One region of the Vibrio sp. R12-SG2-ISO1 genome, then DNA from elsewhere that is predicted to be linked to it. Evidence: predicted binding sites of a transcription regulator. Region 1 holds the regulator's gene; the other holds the start of a gene.
The links. Region 1 encodes MetJ, which represses methionine synthesis genes. Its sites were predicted from a motif close to TTAGACNTNTANANGTCTAA; they were not measured.

Region 2: the regulator MetJ is predicted to act here: its motif matches at 1,995-2,014, upstream of metN (methionine ABC transporter ATP-binding protein MetN).

What each region holds. Positions count from the first base shown of each region.
Region 1 covers NZ_JCBDGO010000010.1:199,446-203,661, forward strand. The annotation lists gene AC6R10_RS10070 (malic enzyme-like NAD(P)-binding protein) at 1-1,244, shown strand, start outside; gene metJ (met regulon transcriptional regulator MetJ) at 1,358-1,675, opposite strand; gene AC6R10_RS10080 (O-succinylhomoserine (thiol)-lyase) at 1,936-3,102, shown strand; gene AC6R10_RS10085 (bifunctional aspartate kinase/homoserine dehydrogenase II) at 3,102-4,216, shown strand, end outside.
Region 2 covers NZ_JCBDGO010000008.1:515,693-519,908, reverse strand. The annotation lists gene AC6R10_RS07785 (MetQ/NlpA family lipoprotein) at 1-159, opposite strand, end outside; gene AC6R10_RS07780 (methionine ABC transporter permease) at 188-865, opposite strand; gene metN (methionine ABC transporter ATP-binding protein MetN) at 855-1,889, opposite strand; gene gmhB (D-glycero-beta-D-manno-heptose 1,7-bisphosphate 7-phosphatase) at 2,190-2,741, shown strand; gene AC6R10_RS07765 (MliC family protein) at 2,815-3,147, shown strand; gene treR (trehalose operon repressor TreR) at 3,214-4,161, shown strand.

The sequences.
Region 1 (4,216 bases):
AACAATTTCGCCAAAAAGCTCTCGACTACCATGCCTTTCCAAAACCAGGCAAGATCTCTGTCGAGCTGACCACCCAAGCAGAAACCGCGCAAGATCTCGCACTCGCCTACAGCCCAGGCGTGGCCGAGCCTGTACGAGAGATCGCTCAAAACCCCGATAATGTCTATAAGTACACTGCAAAAGGCAATATGGTGGCAGTGATCTCCAACGGCACAGCGATTCTTGGCCTAGGTAACCTTGGCCCACTAGCATCAAAGCCCGTGATGGAAGGTAAAGCCCTGCTGTTTAAACGCTTTGCAGGTTTGGACTCCATCGACATCGAAGTCAAACACCGCACCATCGATGAGTTTGTCGACACGGTCGCCAACATCGCGGATACCTTTGGCGGCATCAACTTAGAAGACATCAAAGCGCCAGACTGCTTTGAAATCGAAAAACAATTAATTGAGCGCTGTGATGTGCCAGTCTTCCATGATGACCAACACGGTACCGCCATTGTGACAGCTGCTGGCATGCTCAACGCTATTGAGCTACAGGGTAAAAAACTGGAAGACGCCGTGATTGTCTGTCTGGGCGCCGGTGCGGCAGCCATCGCTTGTATGGAGCTGCTGATCAAGTGCGGCGCGATGCGCGAGAAAATTTACATGCTGGATCGCAAAGGTGTGATCCACACTCGACGTGATGATCTCAACGAATACAAACAACTGTTTGCCAACAACACCGACAAACGTACGCTGCAAGATGTCATCGAAGGCGCCGATCTGTTCCTTGGCGTTTCTGGTCCTAACCTGTTATCGCCAGATGATCTTAAATTGATGGCCGACAAACCCATCGTGTTTGCCTGCTCTAACCCAGATCCTGAGATCAAACCTGAGCTCGCTCATGATGTACGCAATGACCTCATTATGGGTACAGGTCGCAGTGACTACCCGAACCAAGTCAACAACGTACTTTGCTTCCCGTTTATTTTCCGTGGCGCACTGGATGTACGTGCTAGCGAGATCAACGATGAGATGAAGCTCGCTGCCGTAGCAGCGATCCGTCAACTGGCGAAGGAAGAGGTCCCTGCCAATGTTCTGACCGCCGCGGGTGTGGATTCACTCTCGTTTGGCCCAGACTACATTATTCCAAAACCGATGGACCCAAGACTACTCCCCCGCGTCGCCAAAGCGGTCGCGTTAGCCGCGGTAGAATCCGGGGTGGCACGCATTGAGCTGCCTGACCATTACATGGATATCGAGTAATCTCGACGCCCACTGCCAGCCACGGACTTTGTCTCTGGCTGAGCAAAAACAACAAAGCCGCTGACGATGTCAGCGGCTTTGGCATTCAAATTCGGTGCAAAACAGGGCGAGCGTTAGTCGTCAAACGCCTCAAACTCAATCCCCATCTCCGTCATCAGCTTTTTCACTTCAGCGGGAATATCGTCTGGACGGTCTTTACGCAAATCTTCATCCGTCGGTAATGGTTGACCTGTGTAAGCGTGCAAGAACGCTTCACACAACAACTCACTGTTGGTGGCATGACGCAGGTTGTTGATCTGGCGGCGCGTACGCTCGTCTGTTAATACCTTAAGGACTTTAAGTGGGATGGAGACCGTGATTTTTTTCACTTGCTCACTTTTCTTACCGTGTTCTGCGTATGGGCTAATGTATTCGCCATTCCAGTCTGCCATTGCGCACCTTTATATTTGCGTATGAGTGTTTAAACCACAATTTTAACGGTATTTATGGCTACAAGCAAAGACATATAGACGTCTAGAAGTGTTGACGTCTTAAAAAATGAGAAGTAAAGTGGTTGGCGATAGGAGTGGAATCGGCCCAAACTGTGAGTGTGTCGCAGCATTACACCACATTGGGTGCCGGATACACCTGATAAGCAACAGGTATATCGCATTCCCTAAAACAAGTCACTACTGTTCGCAAGGAAAACGCTATGAGCACGCGCAAACCCGCCACCATCGCGGTACGTACTGGTATCGAGTCAGACACCCAACATCACGCTGTCGTTCCCCCTATTTATCTCTCGACCAATTATGGCTTTCCGGCGTTTGGTGAAGTGCCGAAATACGATTACACGCGTTCTGGTAACCCGAACCGTGGCCTGCTTGAAACGGCGCTGTATGAGTTAGAAGGTGGAGAAGGCGCTGTAGTGACCAATTGTGGCACCTCAGCGCTCAACCTTTGGGTCTCTGCGTTTGTCGGTCCAGACGATTTGATCATCGCGCCACACGATTGCTACGGTGGCACCTATCGACTCTTCAATACCCGCGCGCAAAAGGGCGACTTCAACGTGTTGTTTGTCGACCAATCCGATGACGCAGCCTTGACCGCCGCCATCAACCAGAAACCCAAGCTTATCCTGTTGGAAACGCCATCAAATCCTTTGGTACGTGTGGTGGATATCGAGAAAGTCTGCCAGCAAGCGAAACAAGTTGGCGCGCTGGTCGCGGTTGACAATACCTTCTTAACCCCGATTTTCCAGAAGCCACTCGAACTGGGTGCCGATTTCGTTATTCACTCAACCACCAAATACATCAACGGTCACTCCGATGTGATTGGCGGCGTGGTGATCACCAAAACCAAAGCGCACGCTGAAGAACTGGCTTGGTGGGGCAACTGCATTGGGGCCACCGGCACGCCGTTTGATAGCTACATGACGCTGCGTGGCATCCGCACGTTGGGCGCACGAATGAAGGTGCACGAACAAAGCTCGGCAAACATTCTCGACTTTCTGAAAACAGAGTCACTGGTCGGCCGCATCTATCACCCAAGCTTGCCGGATCACCCTGGCCATGACATCGCCAAGAAACAACAATCCGGCTTTGGTTCTATGCTCAGCTTCGAGTTCGCTGGCAGCTTTGAAGAACTGAAACAGTTTGTCGGTGAGTTGAAACTCTTCTCGCTTGCAGAATCGCTAGGCGGCGTAGAAAGCCTCATTTGTCACCCAGCGTCAATGACCCACCGTGCGATGGGTGAAGCGGCGCTGGCCGAGGCGGGTGTCTCTCAGCAACTGCTGCGTCTGTCTGTCGGTCTTGAAGATGCCGATGACCTGATTGACGATCTCAAACAAGCCTTTAACTGTGTGAAGGAGTCCGCGTAATGACGACATCGCGTCAACTGCATAAATTTGGTGGTAGCAGCTTAGCGGATCCGGAGTGCTACCGCCGGGTAGTCACCATACTCAAAGAATACTCAGGCAGCGATGATCTGATCGTTGTCTCAGCGGCCGGTAAAACCACCAATCATTTGATTGAATTTACCGAAGCGCTCTATAAAGATGGCCGTCTTGCCCATGAAGCGTTGCAGTCGGTACGACAATTCCAAACAGGGCTTATCGAAGCCTTGATTGACAGTGACGACGAACAAGCGCACATGCTGGCGACGCTCAAAGACGAGTTCACCACCCTCGGTGAATTAAGCGCCCCGTTAAGCGAGGTGGAGCGAGCTGCGGTACTTGGCCACGGTGAAATGTGGTCCTCAAGACTGCTCGCCGCGCTATTGAATCAAGCGAGTTTACCAGCCATCGCGCAAGACTCTCGCACTTTCTTACGGGCAGAAACCGGCACGCAACCTGAAGTGGATCGTGGTCAGTCCTACCCACTACTGAAGGAAATTTTGGCGCAACACTCACAGCGTCGTCTGGTGTTTACCGGCTTTATGGCGCAAAACCAAGCAGGCCAAACCGTGCTGCTTGGCCGAAACGGATCCGATTACTCTGCCACCGTGATTGGCGCGCTCGCAGAGGTCAGTCGCGTCACGATTTGGAGTGACGTTGCTGGCGTATACAGCGCAGACCCTCGCCTTGTCAGTGATGCTTGTCTTCTGCCCCTATTGCGACTGGATGAAGCAAGTGAACTGGCACGCCTTGCCGCCCCCGTGCTGCATAGCCGTACCTTGCAGCCTGTCGCTCAAAGTACGATGGACTTACACTTGCGCTGCAGTTACGACCCTGAATCTGGCTCTAGCCGCATTGAGCGCGTCCTCGCCTCTGGGCGTGGTGCCAAGATCATCTCCTCACTCAATGACGTGTTGTTGATTCAGTTAAACTTCGCCTCTGGCCATGATTTCAATCGCATGGAAAAAGAAGTGCTGAGCAGTTTGAAACGCGCCCAACTTGAACCTTTAACTTATGAAGTCCAAGCGGATAAGCACTCATTACGCCTTGCTTATACCTCGGAAATTGCAGGGGGCGCTTTAGGCTTCTTACAAGATTC
Region 2 (4,216 bases), on a different contig from region 1:
CGCCACTTTTGCTGCTACTTCAGCAACTTGTGCTTCTGCACCCGCCATCACGCCGACTTTGATTTTGCTGTTGTCCGCTTCTTTTTCGCCACAACCAGACAGAACCAATGCAGATGCCGCAGCGGCAATCGCCAAAAGACCTTTAAGATTAAATTTCATGACCTTCTCCTTGTGAAAATCTTAATGTTTATCTGTGATCCACTCGGCGTACAATTGCATCGCCGATAGATTGAATAATTTGAACCAGTACGATGAGCATCACCACTGTCACAGCCATGATGACCACATCGTAGCGGTGGAATCCGTAACGTATCGCGACATCACCCAGACCGCCGCCGCCCACTGTACCCGCCATTGCTGAGTAGCTCACCAATGTCACCAAAGTGATGGTGACGGAGTTGACGATGGTCGGCATCGCTTCAGGAAGCAATACTTTACTGATGATTTGCATTGGCGTCGCACCCATAGATTGCGCAGCCTCGACCAAACCGCTTGGCACTTCCAGTAGTGCGCCTTCAATCAGGCGAGCGACGAATGGAATCGCACCAATCGTGAGCGGCACGATGGCGGCGGTGGTACCGATAAAAGTGCCCACCAACAGTTTCGTCACAGGGATGATGGCAACCATCAACACCAAAAACGGCACGGAGCGACCAATATTGACGATTGCGCCCAACACACCATTGAGTTTGGTGTTTTCTAGTAGGCCGCCTTTTTTGGTCGTGTGTAAGATAACGCCGAGAGGGATACCGACAGCAAAGCCCACGATACCCGCGACGGCGACCATGTAGAGGGTTTCCCACGTCGCGCCAATCAATAGCTTACTGTTAAGCTCGAGCCACTGTGAAATCGTGTTAAAGGACATAGCCAAGCACCTCTACCTTTACATTGTGTTCACGCAGAAATTCGATTGCTGCGTTGTCGTCTTGCTCATTACCAAATAGCTCGGCGACCATCATGCCGAATTTTACGCCACCGGCGTAATCTAAGTCTGAACTCAGAATGCTGACATCGATATTGAATTTACGCGCAATTTGGCTCATCAGCGGTGCATCGACGGTTGCGCCAGTGAATTCAAGGCGTACCAGAGGGTAGCTGCCTTCAACGCGGCTGCTTTGCAAGCGAGCCTCGTAATCTTCTGGGATCGACAAGTCGAGCGTAGAGCGAATAAATTGGTGCGCCAGCTCGGTTTTCGGGTGAGCAAAAATATCACCAACCGTGCCTTTCTCCACCAATTCACCACCACCGATGATCGCCACTTGGTGACAAATGCTTTTGACCACGTCCATCTCGTGAGTGATCAAAAGCATAGTAATGTTCAGCTTGCGGTTGATCTCTTTTAACAGCTCAAGAATCGATTGAGTGGTCGCGGGATCGAGCGCGCTGGTCGCTTCATCACACAGCAGCACTTTAGGGTCTGACGCGAGCGCACGAGCGATCGCAACACGTTGTTTCTGACCACCACTGAGGTTTGACGGGTAGCTCTCATGCTTATCTGCAAGGCCGACCAGTTTCAGTAGTTCGGTTACCTTAGTGGTGATGGCGTTTTTGTCTTTGCCCGCCAGTTCAAGTGGCAGTGCGACATTATCAAACACAGTGCGGGATGAAAGCAGATTAAAGTGCTGGAAAATCATACCGATATTGCGGCGTGCTTGGCTCAGCTGTGATTTAGACAGTGTCGTCAAATCAACACCATCAACCTTGATTGAACCTGAGGTGGGCGCTTCCAACATGTTCACGCAGCGAATCAGTGTACTTTTCCCTGCTCCAGAAGAGCCAATAACACCGAAAATCGTTCCTTGAGGAACCGTAAGGTTAATGTCTTTCAGCGCATGGATTTCCTTGCTGCCCTGATAAAACACCTTGTTGACTTGATTAATTTCAATCATCAGTTAACCCGCTTGCAAATAACTTGGTGAGAAGTCGATTATTTTGAACTACCTCTCATTTGGTAGACGATGCTATGGGTTTGCAGGTTTAGTGTCAATAGATATTTTTACGGCTAGACGTCCAAACGCCTTTTTTAACTCTCTTGTGCGGAGATTGTTTCGTCATGAGATAGATAAGAAAGAAATAACGCGGGCAAATGGCCTTATTCACAGGCGCTAAAGCGATAGCGCTCGCCTTGCTGCAATTCGCTCGTTTTAAGGTATAATTCGAGCCAAACACAGCAGACAGAGACACATATTTTGGCAAAACCAGCAGTCTTTCTAGATAGAGATGGCGTCATCAACGTTGACCACGGTTACGTGCATGATGAGCATGATTTCGAGTTTATCGATGGCGTATTTGAGGCGACGAAGCAACTCAAGCAGATGGGCTACCTATTGGTGCTGGTGACCAATCAGTCGGGTATAGCCCGTGGCAAGTTTAGCGAAGATCGCTTCTTGTCACTGACGCAATGGATGGATTGGAACTTTGTCGATCACGGTGTCGAGTTTGATGGCTTCTATTACTGTCCGCATCACCCTGATTATGGCGACGATCGAGATTGCGAATGTCGTAAGCCAAAGCCGGGGATGTTCCAGTCAGCGCAGCGCTTTCTCGATATCGATATGGCCAAATCGGTCATGGTCGGTGATAAGGCGCAAGATTTGATGGCGGCAGAGGCTGCTGGGGTAGGGCAGAAGATTTTGGTCCGCTCAGGCAAACCGGTGACCGAACAAGGTGAAGCGCTAGCAAGCGTGGTGCTTGATAGTCTTGCCGATGTGCCGCACTATCTAACAAATACCGTTAGCTAACAAAGACCGTTAACCAATAAAACCATTGACGGACAACGAACAGTCAAAGGCACAAACACTCAAGGAGTCGAGTATGAACAAGCATTTAGCCTTGTGGGCAGTCGCGGGATTGATGTTGGGCTGCGCGCAAAGCGAGCAGGCGAGCGCGCCAGTAAAGTTCCATACCTACCAGTGTGATGAGGGCAAGCAGTTTTCAGCCGCTTACCTTTCTGGTGAAGAGGCCGCACTGGTTAAAGTAGAGGGCAAATCGCTGCGTCTAACTCAGCTACCCTCAGGTTCGGGTAGCCGCTACGCGCTAATGGACGATGGCCAAGAAGTGACGCCGGCTGTCAATTTGGCAATTAAAGGCAACGAAGCGCGTTTGAACTATCAAGATCAGCGCTTTACCCAATGTGTCACTGATTAAATCCAAGTTACTGCACCTCAATAGCCAAGGCCTTCGCCTTGGCATGGCTTTTAATGACGTAGGAACATGAGCAAAAAACTCACCATTGTTGATATTGCCAAGCTGTCTGGCGTCGGAAAGTCGACCGTCTCACGTGTGCTGACCAATGACCCGAAAGTCAAACCGGAAACCCGCGCCAAAGTGGAGCGAGTGATTCAGGAGTCGGGTTATGTGCCGTCCAAATCGGCGCAATCGATGCGTGGTGGGCGACAAAAAGTGGTTGGGGTGATTATCTCTCGTCTTGACTCCCCTTCAGAAAACAGGGCGGTGAGCAGTATGCTTGCCGTCTTGTATCAACAAGGCTACGACGTGGTGATCATGGAGAGCCAGTTTGATCGCCGGATGACCAATGAACACTTAGAGGTGTTGAAAAGACGCAATGTGGATGGCGTTATCGTCTTTGGTTTTAGTGATTTGGACGTCGCGCGTCTAGCGCAGTGGCAGGCGCGCTGTGTGGTGATCGCGATGGAGACGGACGCTGTCTCTTCGATCAACTACGACAACCAAGGCGTCATCACGCACGCGCTCAATCACCTCCATCAACGTGCGTGCCGAAATATCGCGTTTATCGGCGTCGATCCCAGTGATAAAACCACAGGTAAACTGCGTTTGGACGCCTACTTGAGCTGGTGTGAGCACAACCAGATCGCTCCTTGCTATCAAACCGGTCAGCTCAGTCATGACAGTGCTTACGCGTTGGTGGATAAGGTGTTGTCAGAGCGCACCGACGCGATTGTGTGTGCCAGTGACACCTTAGCACTTGGCGTCATCAAGCGTTTGCAAGAGCTCGGTCGTGACTCTGTCAACGTGACAGGCGTAGGCGGCAGCGAGCTGCTCTCTTTCCTATTTCCGAATGTCTTTAGTATCGACCCTGGTTACGCTCAAGCGGGTGAAAAAGCGGCTAACGTATTGATCAATAAGATCAATGGTAGTTCTGATCAGGTGCACATCACTCAACAACCCATCCAAATTTAACTATCTGAATCCGTTGGCAATTTCTTATTTAGTGTGATCATTTTCAATTTATGGG